One region of the Ruegeria sp. BA12 genome, then DNA from elsewhere that is predicted to be linked to it. Evidence: riboswitches for the same ligand, from Rfam matches in the RefSeq annotation. Region 1 holds a riboswitch; each other region holds the start of a gene.

Region 1 (3,201 bases):
TTGCCCGTTTGATAATCAAGCAGCACAAGGAATTCCGGGTTTGCGGCGGCGACCGCCTCCCACGAGGTTCGGCCCCAGCTTGTTTCCATGTCGTGGGTCACGTTTTCACCACCCGCGGCAGCAATCATAGCATCGGGGATGGCGAACTTACCTGCGGTGAATGGCGCGTCCGCCGGGCCGTCCAGCAAGAAAACGCGGGGTTTCGCCAGGTCGGCAGTCTGCGCTTCGATCACTGAGAGTTCGTCTTTCCAGCCCGTGACCAGCGCCTCGGCCTTGTCTTCAACGTGCATGACCTGACCCAGGCGCAGGACGTCATTGAACAGCAGGTCCATGCTGGCTTCGGGGCGATCCTTGTCCAGATGCACACAGCTTTCGGTCAGGATCATGGTCTTGATACCAAAGGGCTCCAGCGTATCCGGGGTCACATCTCCGCCCGGCTTCATGCCGTAATACCAGCCAGCAAAGAACAGGTCGGGTTCCACGGCAACAAGGTTTTCGACCGTTGGGTATTTCGGTGCCAGTTCGGGGATATCGCCGCGCAGGGTGTCGAATTCCGGGCTGGTTTTGTACCAGCCGGTGATGCCGGTCAGACCGACGATCTTGTCCTGCAGGCCCAACGCGAAGGCCATATCGGTCATGTTCATGTCATGCACAACCAGACGCTCTGGCTGGGCTTCGAACACCAGCGGCGCTCCGCAGTTGTCGACGGTGACCTCGTGGGCGGACGCGCCGCCTGCCATGGCTGTGAACAGCGCCACGGACCAGATGTGTTTCATTGGGGAATGTTCCTTGGTTTAGGTTGAGATTGTGGATTTTCGGATATCCAGCGCTGGAATCACGCGGCCTTCGTGGTGAAAACACAGGTATTCAACGCCAAAAGTATCGCGGACCCGCTCGGGGGTCAGCACTTCGGCCACGGGGCCAAATCCCGTCAGCCGCGTTGATTTCATCAGGGCCACGTGGGTGGCGAATTCCGGGATCATGACAAGATCATGGACAATCATCACAACCGTGATGCCGAGTTCGGCGACCAGAGACAGCATCCGACCCTTGGCATCCGGATCGAGATGGTTGGTCGGCTCATCCAGGAACAACAACGATGGGTTCTGTGCCAGTGCCCGGGCGATATGCGCGCGTTGACGTTCGCCCCCGGACAGTACCGCCATGCGCTTGTCTGCCAGCGCGCCAAGGTCGGTCAGTTCAAGGATTCTGTTAAGTTCTCTGGCATGTTCATCCGCCGAACGGTCGGCCCAGATCGGAATCTGGCCCATGGCAACATAGTCCCGCAGTAGCAACCTGCCATCCGGTTGTTCTTGCTGGCCCACAACAGCGATCATGCGGGCGCGTTCCATTGCGGGCATATGTTTCAGGCTGCGTTCCTTGACCAATACATTGCCCAATACAATCTCAGCCGCCCCGCACAGAAGGTTCAAAAGCGTGGTTTTTCCTGCCCCATTTGGACCGGCAATTGCCAGTATCGCGCCCTCGGCCAATTCAAACGAGACGCCTTGCAGAAGAACGTCACCATTGAGCGCATAATATTCGAGATCACGCGCAACCAGAAAAGATGAGGTCGTCATGATGGCTCCTCCAATTGAATTCGAGGCAAACGAGAAAGGGTTTTTGTAAATAGTGGTTGCGGCCGGGCCGTCGCGTTGGTCCAACCGTCTGCGACGTTGCGGTACTGATGTGCGAATTCCGCCAGCGCGTCGACATCTTCGGCAGTTTCAATATCGCCGAACAGGTAGTGTGCTTTTCCGACAGCCTGAAATCCGACGGCCGTTGGTCGCGCGCAGCCCGCCATGCAGGTAACGGTGCGCACTGCGAACCCGGTTGGCAACCTGCCGATCAACGCATTGCGCATGACATCAACAGACAATGCGCCGGTACAGGTCGAGCAGATCAGAAGGAAATGGTCAGGTGTTTCCGGCATAGTCCGCTCCGCTTGAAGCCAAGCGCGGACAGAAGGTGCCGATCATGTACACACGTTTCAGACGTGCCATCAAAGCCTCCTTCCAGGACGCCCCGCCCCGGGTTGGTTGAACATGTGATGGCAGGTCTCCTGACTTGCGGGTCGATGCTTGGCCATCCTTCCCGGCCCAATGACCAGTGGATTTTGGCGTCGCTCACCGCTTACAGTTGCGGGGGCAGTCACGGATTTGGCGCCAAAGTGGCGAACCGCACCGTATTCCCTTTTCATCCCTTGGGCGCACCATCGGGAACCATCTGGCCCTTGCTTGTCTTAGACTGGGGGCCATGTCAATCACGATTTGAAACAACAACTTTTCGATCGGAACTCAAACGCTCAGGGTTTCGAAGTCTGCCGCATGCGTTTTCGCTGCAAGTGCGGCACCCAGTGTCGCATGGGTCGCGACAGCATACTGTGTTAGAGGTGGCATTTTTTCCTTCATGTTTGAGAATTTAATTTGAAAACAGTCGATTGCCGGTCACGCGCGAGCGTTCGGGCTTCGGCCTGGCTGAGTGACACGAGCGTTTCTTCTGATGAAAGCCCCTTGGCCCGCGATTTTGACCAGATGCGGCGCGCGGATACCGGGGACCATGGCAATGCAGCTTCTGACAACCACTGTCGCAACGGGGCTGGAAGGCCGTCAAACACATCCATCGGATCGGTTGATCGATGCTTGCGGCGCAAGCTGCATTGCCCGAGGTTACGTCTCATGCTTCGGTTTCCGGATTTTCCACTGGGTCCAAAACCAAGACGAGACGGGATTCACTGGTACCTTCGATCGGAGGCGAGCGATGCACCACCCCTGACGATGGGCGCTCGGGCCAGAGTGTTCCCCGTAGCAGGATCGGAGCGCCGGTCTGAACGGTAAACACAAGCGCGGGATCCTTTCCATCAGTCGAGGTGCCGTATTGTGTTCCAGTGCCACGATAGGTGCAGACCAACCGGGCGGTGACAGCATCGGTATGAAATTTACGGCAAGCATTGGTGGTGACAACATCCAGCCGCAGCCGCAAGAAGTTGGCGTTCATCAGTTCACAGAAAATGTCGGCCAGAGAAGCGATATCATCTTGAAGCCACGCTCTTTCAGTCCCGTTAGGCATGCCGGAGATATCGCAGAGTTGCCCCACGGTCGTCTTAACGGTGCTTGGTGGAAGAATGAATCGCCCACTTGGCAGAGCCTTGGGATCAAGTTGGTCAAGCCAGCTTTGCATATCCGGCGGGGTTCGCCGGCG
Region 2 (3,201 bases), on a different contig from region 1:
GGCAGCATATCTTGCATCACTGCGTCCGAGGCCGCCGGGGACGGCAGGCAGGTTATAACGGCATCGCAGTCCCGCATCATCTGCGCCGGGCTTTCCGCGGCTTCGGCCCCCTTGGCCACAAACTCGGCCACCAGGTCTGGGTTAAGGTCGTGAACCGTCAGGTCAATCCCGTTGCGCAGAAGCGAGCCGGACAGTTTGCCGCCCACATTTCCTAAACCGATAAATCCGACTTTCATGTTTCCCTCCTGACGGTCGTATTCGGGCCGAGTATCTGTGTTGTCTGTTAGAAACGAAAATGATTAATAATGCCAATTATGGTCAAAATAATTTGGTGATATATGGATCGCCTTCCAAACCCCACATGGTTGCGCAGCTTTGAAACCGCCGCGCGGCATCTGAATTTTACCACCACAGCAAAAGAGCTGGGCCTGACGCAGACGGCGGTCTCATTGCATATCCGGTCGCTTGAAGCCGAGCTTGGGCAAAAGCTGTTCACCCGGAATGCCCGCCGGTTGGAACTGACTGAGCTGGGGCAGTCTTATTCGTTGACTGTGCGGCGTGCGCTTGGCGACATCGCCCTGTCCACCAACAGCCTGTTCGGCCCTGCCTCGCGCCAGACCCTGACGATCCGTGCGGCGATATCGACAGCCACCTATTGGGTCGCGGCGGAACTGCCCGACTTTACCGCTCGCCACCCCGAGATCCCAGTACGCCTTGTCTCGCACATCTGGAATGACAGCGTGGCCCCCGGCGATTTGGATGTGGAAATCCGGCTGGGTTATGGCGATTGGCCCGGCGTTCAGTCCGAAAAGCTGACAGATGAAAAGCTGGTACCGGTATGCCGGGCCGGGGACTCGCCCGCGACCCTGAACGTACTGCGGCAAGGCCCTCTGATTCATATCCTTGGATACGAAGACAACTGGGCGCGGTACTTTCAGGCCAACGGGCTCGCGCTTCCGGACCAGCCGCCCCGACATTCGGTGGACACCTCGGTCGCAGCACTGCAGCTTGTGATGGCAGGGGCGGGCTATGCAACGGTTCTGGAACGGTTCGCCCGGAATGCGATCCGGCAGGCTGTGCCGATTGCAATTGCGGGACCTGCGATTCCTTTTGCCCAGTCGCATTACCTGATCAGTACACGAGGCGCTACGCAATCGACCGCTGCGGCAGGGTTGTTTTGCGCTTGGCTGCGCGAGAGGCTGGCCGCGCATGCCGCGGATTGACACAGGCTGGTCGCTTTTTTGGTTTGAACGATTTCACCATGCGCCTCGTGCTTGACAAGCCCCCTGCCCGTGCCGCATGTCGCATGCGTTGGTGTCCATCTTCGGATGGATGAAAAGGGAATGCGTCAGCGGGCAACCGTCAAACGCAGCCGCCCCCGCGACCGTGACCGGAGAGGGTGCCCAATGCCACTGGCCCGCAAGGCCGGGAAGGCGGGACATCTGCCGGGGCAAGCGCCCCGACATCCGCAAGCCGGGAGACCTGCCAGCGCCCGAAGTTGAAACCGGACGGGGTGATCCGGTGTCGGGTCCATGTGCAGACGTGGCCCGCATGAAACCCCGTCCCCTGCAAAGAGGATTTGGGGGGATGAGAGACGTGACCGAGACTGCACCAGTCGAGCTGCTGGTCTGCACGACCTGTCGGCGTGGCCTGCCGATTGAAGACGATGCGCAACGTCCAGGTGCCCTGCTGCACAAGGCACTGGAAGACGCCGATTTGCCCGAAGGTATCGTGCTGAAGCCGGTCGAGTGCCTGTCAAATTGCGATCAGGGTTGTTCCATAGTGCTGCGCGGCGGACCGACCCGCTGGACCTTTGTGTACGAAAACCTGAACGAAACCGACCATGTCGACACCATCGTCGAAGGCGTCACCAAGTACCTCGCCGCTGAAGACGGTCTGGTCAAATGGCGCGAACGTCCCGAACATTTCCGCAAAAACTGTGCGGCCCGCATTCCCCCGATTGGAGCCCTGAAATGAGCAACCTCGAAAAACTCCCTGTCACTGTGATCACCGGCTTTCTGGGTTCGGGCAAGACCACTCTGGTCAAGCACCTAATGCAGAACCCGCAGGGCAAACGCTTGGCCATTGTCGTCAACGAGTTTGGCGATGTTGGTGTCGATGGCGATATCCTGAAGTCTTGCGCCATTCCCGATTGCCCCGCAGAAAACATCATGGAATTGGCCAATGGTTGCATCTGTTGCACCGTGGCCGATGATTTCATCCCGACCATCGAGGCGCTGATGGCGCTGGAGCCGCGCCCTGACCACATCCTGATCGAAACCTCGGGCCTGGCCCTACCCAAGCCGCTGTTGAAAGCGTTTGACTGGCCCGATATCCGCTCGAAAATCACCGTGGATGGCGTGATCGCTCTGGCCGATGCCGAGGCTGTCGCCGCCGGTCGCTTCGCCCCGAATGTCGAGGCTGTGGACGCCCAGCGCCTGGCCGATGACTCGATCGACCACGAAACACCCCTGTCCGAGGTTTTCGAGGATCAAATTTCCTGCGCCGACATCATCCTGCTGACCAAGCCTGACCTGGCTGGCCCGGAAGGTGTGGCAAAGGCCAAAGAGGTCATCGCAGCCGAGGCTCCGCGCCCCCTGCCCGTCGTCGAAGTTGCCGAAGGCGCTGTGGACGTGCGCGTCGTACTGGGGCTTGAGGCTGCCGCCGAGGATGACATGGATGCACGCCCGTCGCACCACGATGGCCACCACGATCATGAACATGACGATTTCGAAAGCATTATCGTCGAGTTGCCGGAACAGACCGATCCGGCAGCACTGGTTGCCAATATCGAACGCTTGGCAAATGAGCTGAACATCCTGCGGGTCAAAGGTTACGCCGCTGTCCAGGGCAAACCGATGCGCTTGTTGGTCCAGGCGGTTGGCGCACGCGTGCGACATCAGTACGACCGCCCATGGGAACCCGGCGAAAAGCGCCGCTCGCGTCTGGTGGTGATTGCCGAACATGACGACATCAAAGAGGCCGCGATCCGCGAGATCCTCGTGGGTGTGACCGAGGCCGCCGAGTAAGCCATGCACGTCGTCTTCCGCGAAAGCCACGGGCTCGAAGAAACCGAGACCCCGACCGATCTGGGCCAAAGCCCGGCGGATCTGGTGGTGCTGTCCTTTTCGGACAGCGACCTCGGAGCTTTCGCGGCAGGTTGGCATCGCGGTGGCGGGGCTGAGGGGCGGATGCCCACGA
Region 3 (3,201 bases), on a different contig from region 1:
CGACACGGCTCTGCGGGGGCATGAATTCCATTATTCTTCGATCGTAGAACAGCCGGACGCACCGCTGGCGCGGGTGTTTGATGCTGAAGGTGCTGAAGGGCCGCAAACAGGTTCGGTGCGCGGGAACGTCACCGGTACGTTCTTTCACCTGATCGCCGAGGCCTCGGCATGAGCGGTTTCGTATCCTTCATAGGTTCCGGCCCCGGCGATCCTGATCTTTTGACCCTGAAAGCAGTCGACCGGATGCAAAAAGCAGATGCGGTGCTGTTTGATGACCTCAGCAGCGGCCCGATCCTAAGTCATGCGCATGGCGATGCAGATCTGGTGGGCGTGGGCAAACGGGCCGGGCGACCCTCACCCAGGCAGGATCACGTGAGCCGCCTGTTGGTGGATTACGCCAAAACCGGTGCTCGCGTAGTGCGGTTGAAATCCGGTGATGGCGGGTTGTTCGGCAGGCTGGAGGAAGAACTGGTTGCCCTGCGTGCGGCCGGGATCGAATATGAAATCATCCCTGGCATCCCCTCGGCGGTTGCGGCGGCGGCGGCAGCAGGAATACCCCTGACACGACGCCTGACTGCGCGGCGGGTACAATTTGTCACTGGCCACGATGTCAGCGGCAAACTGCCCGAAGATCTGAACCTGCCCGCGCTGGCCGATCCGGACGCAACGACCGTGGTGTTCATGGGCAAACGGACCTTTCCTCTATTGGTAAATGCGCTGCATGAGCATGGTCTGCCGCTGGAGACACCTGCCCTAATGGCCGAATCCGTATCGACTCCCGACCAGAGCCTGCACCGTGCAACAATTGGCGCGCTGTCGCAAAAGCTGGAGGCCGAGATCGGCACAGCCCCGGCGCTGATCCTGTATGGCCCGCTGGCAGAGTTCGACGATGTTTGAGTTGTCTCTAATCGGAATTGGCACTGGCAACCCGGATCACGTGACCTTGCAAGGGGCAAATGCCATCCGCGATGCAGACCTGATCCTGATCCCGCACAAGGGCGAGAACAAGGCTGATCTGGCCGGGTTGCGCGAAGAGATCATTGCAGCTGTGACTGACACTCCGCCGCAGATCGCCTATTTCGACATTCCCAAGCGTCGGGCCGATGATGGTTATCTACGCGGGGTCGACGAATGGCATGATGCCATTGCCCTGCGCTGGCACGAGGCGATTGCGGCCCACCCGAATGCGCGACAAGTGGCACTGCTGATCTGGGGCGACCCGTCGCTTTATGACAGCTCGTTGCGAATCGCGTCGCGGCTGGACCCTGAGCCCACGACACGGGTGATCCCTGGCATCACCGCGCTGCAGGCATTGACGGCCGCCCACGCCATCCCGATCAATGATCTGGGCGCGCCTTATGTTGTGACCACCGGACGGCGGATCAGGGATGAAGGCTGGCCGGCAAATGCCTCGAAAGTAGCGGTAATGCTGGATGGCGAGTGTTCGTTTCAATCCCTGGACATGGCCGATTATGACATCTGGTGGGGTGCCTATGTCGGCATGAAAGAGGAAATCCTGATCAAAGGCGCTTTGACCGATGTGGCGCAGGAGATTCTGGACACCCGTGCCAAGGCACGTGCCGATCATGGCTGGATCATGGATATCTATTTGCTGAAAAAGCGCGTGATCTGACCTAAAAGGTCGCAAATGACGATTGCACCAGCGGCATCATAGAGGCTAAATGAACGCGTCTGGTCCTGCCGGAGACATCCGGATGCTAAGAGGGAATGTGGTGCGACTGCCATGGCAGCCAAATCCACAGCCGCCCCCGCGACTGTAAGCGGAGAGCCCCTGTTCAACCAGCCACTCCTGTTCTCAGGGGGAAGGCGAACAGAGGCATCGACCCGCAAGCCAGGAGACCTGCCAGGCGACAATTGAAACACCGGTCGTCGGGTGCGGCGGCAAAGGAGAATAAAAGATGGCAACACAAACGCAAACAGCATCCGCCTCGCGCGCTGGTATCCTTCCGGTCATGTTCGCGGTGGTACTGGGTCTGGGTATCATCACCCTGACCGGTCACGTACAGGCCGCGGCGCTGCATGACGCAGCACACGACGTGCGCCACGCGACCGGCTTCCCCTGCCACTAAGACCATGTTCAGTCGTATACTGACCAGCGCGTTGTTCGCTGGTGCTGCAGCGGGGCTGATAGCCGCCTTGCTGCAGTTGGTCTTTGTGCAACCTGTTTTGTTGCACGCAGAGCTGTACGAATCCGGTGAGTTGGTGCACTTCGGAGCCGAATCCGTTTCGGCGCATCCCGAATTGCCGGGCATGTTCTCGGAACTGACCCGTGACGCGCTGAGCGTCATTTTCACCATGCTGACCTATACCGGTTACGCGCTGCTGATGGTTGCTCTGATGTCCGTGGCCGAAGGCCAGGGCCACACGATTGATGGCCGCACCGGCGTGCTTTGGGGTCTGGCTGGGTTCATCGCCTTTCATCTGGCGCCTGGCTTTACCCTGGCACCAGAGGTGCCTGGTGTAGCGGCAGCTGACGTCTATGCCCGACAGGTCTGGTGGTTTGCCACTGTTGGTGCTGCGCTTGTTGCGCTGTGGTTGATTGCGTTTGGCGGCAACCTGATCAGCTATGTGATCGCAGCAGCCCTGTTGCTGGCACCCCATCTGATCGGAGCGCCCGAACCGGATGTGTTCACCGGCCCCGTCCCGACCGAGATCGGCGCTCTGTTCGCCGCTCGCGCCTTTGGCATCGGTCTGGTCGCCTGGGTTCTGGTCGGTGCCTTTGCCGGGTATTTCTGGCAAAGCGAAGGCAAACGCGTCGAAGCAGCGGCCTGATCCTCTCATATAATGACGCGCCGGGTTCTGCCCGGCGCGTTTCTTTTTGCCTAAAGGAAAGAAAAAATGGCACGCTCACTTGCCCTTTTTGCAATCGGCCTTGTGTTCGGTGGTGGTGCTGGTTTTGTGCTGGCGGCAGCCAATGGCGTCACGTTTGACGGCCACGATCATGGCGATCCGTCCCATCACGGCGGCGCGCATGCCGAAGCGATGGCCCATGACCATTCGACCACGGTAAACCTGCCCGCAGGGGCGGACGCCCCCAGCGTTGCAATCGCGCTGACCCGGGACCCGATGGCCGGGTGGAACCTGCACGTCATGCCGCAGAATTTCCGGTTTGCCCCGGAAAACGCGTCAACAGCCGACGTAGACGGCGAAGGCCACGCGCATGTTTACATCAATGGCGAG
Region 4 (3,201 bases), on a different contig from region 1:
GCAGGCCGATCATGTCCTCGGGCTCGATCCGACGCAGGTCAAACCGCTGACAACGGGACAGCACCGTCACCGGCACTTTGCGAATCTCGGTTGTGGCAAAGATGAACTTCACATGCTCGGGCGGTTCCTCAAGCGTCTTGAGCAGCGCGTTGAACGCACTGGTCGACAGCATGTGGACCTCGTCTATAATGTAGATCTTGTAGCGCGCACTAGCCGCGCGATAGCGGACGCTGTCGATGATCTCGCGAATATCGTTCACACCGGTGCGGCTGGCGGCGTCCATCTCCATCACATCGACGTGGCGGCCTTCCATAATGGCCACGCAATGCTCGCATTGGCCGCAGGGTTCCGTGGTCGGCTTACCCTCGCCATCGGGGCCGATGCAGTTCATGCCCTTGGCGATGATCCGGGCCGTGGTGGTTTTGCCGGTACCGCGAATGCCGGTCATGATGAAGGCCTGCGCGATGCGGTCGGCCTCGAACGCGTTTTTCAGCGTGCGCACCATGGCATCCTGACCGACGAGATCGGCAAAAGTTTCCGGGCGGTATTTGCGGGCAAGAACCTGATAGGCGGGGCTGGGCGTGTCGTTCATATCTGCTCTGTCGGATTCGGGTTCCGATGCAGCGTAGAGACCCCCGCCGCCCGCGTCCACAGCAGGCTTGGGTGAATTTCGGTTTGCAGCACAATTTGCACGCCTTAGAAGCGAGTATCAGGGAGGGTCCGTAGTGAGCCAGTTCGCACTTCATTCAGTTCAGATTGGAAACGGCACCGTTGCCTTGTCGCCCCTTCCGGGGCGCGGTGGCGGGTATACGCGGGACTTGGGAATGATCCGCGACTGGCAGCCGGATCTTGTGATCTCGATGACCACCGAGATCGAAATACTGCAAGAGGGCGCAAGTGGGCTTGGCGAAGACCTGCACGCACTCAATATCGCATGGGTGCATCTGCCGGTTGCGGATTTCGGTACGCCGCCTCCTGAGGTTGACGCGGCGTGGGGCAGTGTCAGCCCTGCGGCGACTGATATCCTGTCCTGCGGGGGGCGGGTGCTGGTGCATTGCCGGGGCGGCTGTGGCCGGTCCGGGATGATCGTGCTGCGCCTTATGGTCGAGCATGGCGAAGACCCCGAGACAGCGTTGGCCCGTTTGCGGGCGGTGCGGTCCTGCGCCGTCGAGACCGACGGCCAGATGGAATGGGCAGCCCTTGGGCGGACGCGCGGCTAGATCAGAGCGCCACCTGCCGCTCTGCCTGTGCCACCGGGTTGGGCGGAATCGCTGTGACCTCAAGCATGGCGCAGGGGGGGGTGGTTAGCATGCCTGCGGGGCGCATGGTCACATCCGGGCCGAACATCATATCTGCGTAAGCATCCAGCGACTCGAGGGGCGCATCCTCGCTTGTTCCACAAAAGACCCGGATCAGGTCTTTTTGAGCGCGAAACCGTGCGCTGCATCCTTGCGTGCAATAGGCCAGCTCAGTGCTGCCGTCGAACTCAAAATCAGGCGTCGTCGCAGGAACGGCCGCGTCCATCGCCTGCACGATCGTGCGCGCCATCCGGGCCAGCGCCGGACAGGTTTTTCCTGTGCGTTGGCAAACGGTTGCGGTAAATTGGTGTGTCTTTGTCTTCCAGATCATATTGCGCCCTCCGCGCGTGGAACGGGGGCATGGATCAGGTGTGGCAGCGTGCTGACGACCTGCCCGGACACCCCGTCCGAGTTTCAGTTTCTTGTTCGATGGCAGGTCTCCTGACTTGCGGGTCGTTGCGTTGCCGACCTTCCCAGCCTTGCGGCCAGTGGTGTTTCGGCATTGCTCACCGCTTACAGTTGCGGGGGCAGTCGCGGCCTTGGTTCGTTCCGGTTTTCCGGGCAGAACCGCACCGTGTTCCCTTTTCATCCCGCCCCGGGGACCGGGGACGAGAACCATCACCCAATCGCTAGCGGGTAGGGGTGACCTGAGTCAAGCCGCCTTTTGGTGGGGCAAAGTGGACGCGTGGTCATGCGGAAACAGGATTGACTTAGGGCGGCAAAAGATGCCGTTTGGGGTGGTGAACTAATCGGTTCAGATTGAGGGCGCCATGCTGGATACCGCACAAGCTGTTTTAACCGAGGATTTTCAGTTTCCTTCTGGTTCGACCCAACTGTCGGCTCGGCTGTATCTGCCGGTGGCCGAACCTGGGATCGCAGTGGTGATCCACAGCGCCACCGGGGTGCCGCGCGACTATTATCAGCATTTTGCACGCTGGTTGGCTGCGGAACATGGCATGGCCTGTCTGACCTATGATTACAGCGATTTCGGCCATTCGCAGAGCAGGCCATTGAAGTCAGCTCAGGCCACGATGGCGGATTGGGCGCTGATCGACATGCCTGCGGCTCGGGCCGAGATGCGCAGGCGATACCCCGACGCGCAGCACTGGAGCATCGGCCATTCCGTCGGCGGTATGCTGGGGCCGATTCAACCCGATATTGATCAGATCGACCGTATGATCTGCGTCTGCGCCGGGCCGGTGACTGTGTCGGACCATCCCTGGCCTTATCGGGCGTTGGCTTTGCTGTTTTGGTACGGACACGCGCCCCTGGCCGTAAAAGCGCTGGGTTACCTGCCGGGCAAGGCACTAGGATTCGGATCGAACCTGCCTGCCAGCGTCTATTGGCAGTGGCGCCGCTGGTGTACTGCGCCGCGCAACTACCTGCCTGAAATCGGCGTGTCCTTGCCCGAGGCCCGCTGGGCACAGTCAGACACACCAGTGGATCTGTTCAGCTTTGAGGATGACGATCTGGTGCCAAAGAACGCGGTCTGGCGGCTGGCTGATCTGTACGGGCCCAACGCACGCCGCCATTTGTTGTCTCCGGCCGAGTTCGGACTGTCCGAGGTTGGCCATATCGGTGCCTTTGCCCGGCGCAATTCGGCTGTCTGGCCACGGTTGATTGCCTAGGCCTGTTCGCAACAATTCCATGTCGGGAGCTTAAGTGAGAGGTTGGACATCGACCCAAGCGGGGCTCGTTGTGGCTGCTTCCTTCCGGACCTGACCAGGTTGGCGAGGCGCTCGCCCGCGCCAACCTCTCGGGGTCTGATATAGGCAACGGGCGCAGGAAACACAACCCGTCAGAGCGTCAAACGGATCAACAAAAAGCCCTCATCGTCTTCTCCGACGACGTGAGGGTCATATTCTTCAAGCTCGGCAATGTGGGTTTGTGCCTTCGGACCAGT

The links. Region 1 has a riboswitch for cobalamin ahead of ACR0B0_RS14555 (DUF1636 domain-containing protein). Riboswitches for the same ligand answer to the same signal wherever they lie in the genome.
Region 2: it holds a riboswitch for cobalamin, as region 1 does, so the genes downstream of both, ACR0B0_RS07670 (DUF1636 family protein) here and ACR0B0_RS14555 (DUF1636 domain-containing protein) in region 1, are expected to answer to the same signal.
Region 3: it holds a riboswitch for cobalamin, as region 1 does, so the genes downstream of both, ACR0B0_RS07740 (CbtB domain-containing protein) here and ACR0B0_RS14555 (DUF1636 domain-containing protein) in region 1, are expected to answer to the same signal.
Region 4: it holds a riboswitch for cobalamin, as region 1 does, so the genes downstream of both, ACR0B0_RS16490 (hypothetical protein) here and ACR0B0_RS14555 (DUF1636 domain-containing protein) in region 1, are expected to answer to the same signal.

Annotation. Positions count from the first base shown of each region.
Region 1 covers NZ_JBQFVF010000007.1:144,401-147,601, forward strand. The annotation lists gene ACR0B0_RS14545 (ABC transporter substrate-binding protein) at 1-776, opposite strand, end outside; gene ACR0B0_RS14550 (ABC transporter ATP-binding protein) at 795-1,580, opposite strand; gene ACR0B0_RS14555 (DUF1636 domain-containing protein) at 1,577-1,933, opposite strand; cobalamin riboswitch at 2,036-2,242, opposite strand; gene ACR0B0_RS14560 (DUF6525 family protein) at 2,408-2,680, opposite strand; gene ACR0B0_RS14565 (DUF1826 domain-containing protein) at 2,677-3,201, opposite strand, start outside.
Region 2 covers NZ_JBQFVF010000002.1:421,820-425,020, forward strand. The annotation lists gene ACR0B0_RS07660 (NAD(P)-dependent oxidoreductase) at 1-236, opposite strand, end outside; gene ACR0B0_RS07665 (LysR substrate-binding domain-containing protein) at 339-1,223, shown strand; cobalamin riboswitch at 1,296-1,504, shown strand; gene ACR0B0_RS07670 (DUF1636 family protein) at 1,588-1,977, shown strand; gene cobW (cobalamin biosynthesis protein CobW) at 1,974-3,029, shown strand; gene cobN (cobaltochelatase subunit CobN) at 3,033-3,201, shown strand, end outside.
Region 3 covers NZ_JBQFVF010000002.1:435,598-438,798, forward strand. The annotation lists gene ACR0B0_RS07725 (cobyrinic acid a,c-diamide synthase CobB) at 1-172, shown strand, start outside; gene cobA (uroporphyrinogen-III C-methyltransferase) at 169-897, shown strand; gene cobF (precorrin-6A synthase (deacetylating)) at 890-1,633, shown strand; cobalamin riboswitch at 1,677-1,883, shown strand; gene ACR0B0_RS07740 (CbtB domain-containing protein) at 1,920-2,090, shown strand; gene ACR0B0_RS07745 (CbtA family protein) at 2,095-2,793, shown strand; gene ACR0B0_RS07750 (hypothetical protein) at 2,860-3,201, shown strand, end outside.
Region 4 covers NZ_JBQFVF010000009.1:136,577-139,777, forward strand. The annotation lists gene ACR0B0_RS16480 (DNA polymerase III subunit gamma/tau) at 1-592, opposite strand, end outside; gene ACR0B0_RS16485 (protein-tyrosine phosphatase family protein) at 726-1,220, shown strand; gene ACR0B0_RS16490 (hypothetical protein) at 1,222-1,629, opposite strand; cobalamin riboswitch at 1,713-1,933, opposite strand; gene ACR0B0_RS16495 (alpha/beta hydrolase family protein) at 2,069-2,926, shown strand; RNA gene ffs (signal recognition particle sRNA small type) at 2,959-3,057, opposite strand; gene ACR0B0_RS16505 (bifunctional 2',3'-cyclic-nucleotide 2'-phosphodiesterase/3'-nucleotidase) at 3,097-3,201, opposite strand, start outside.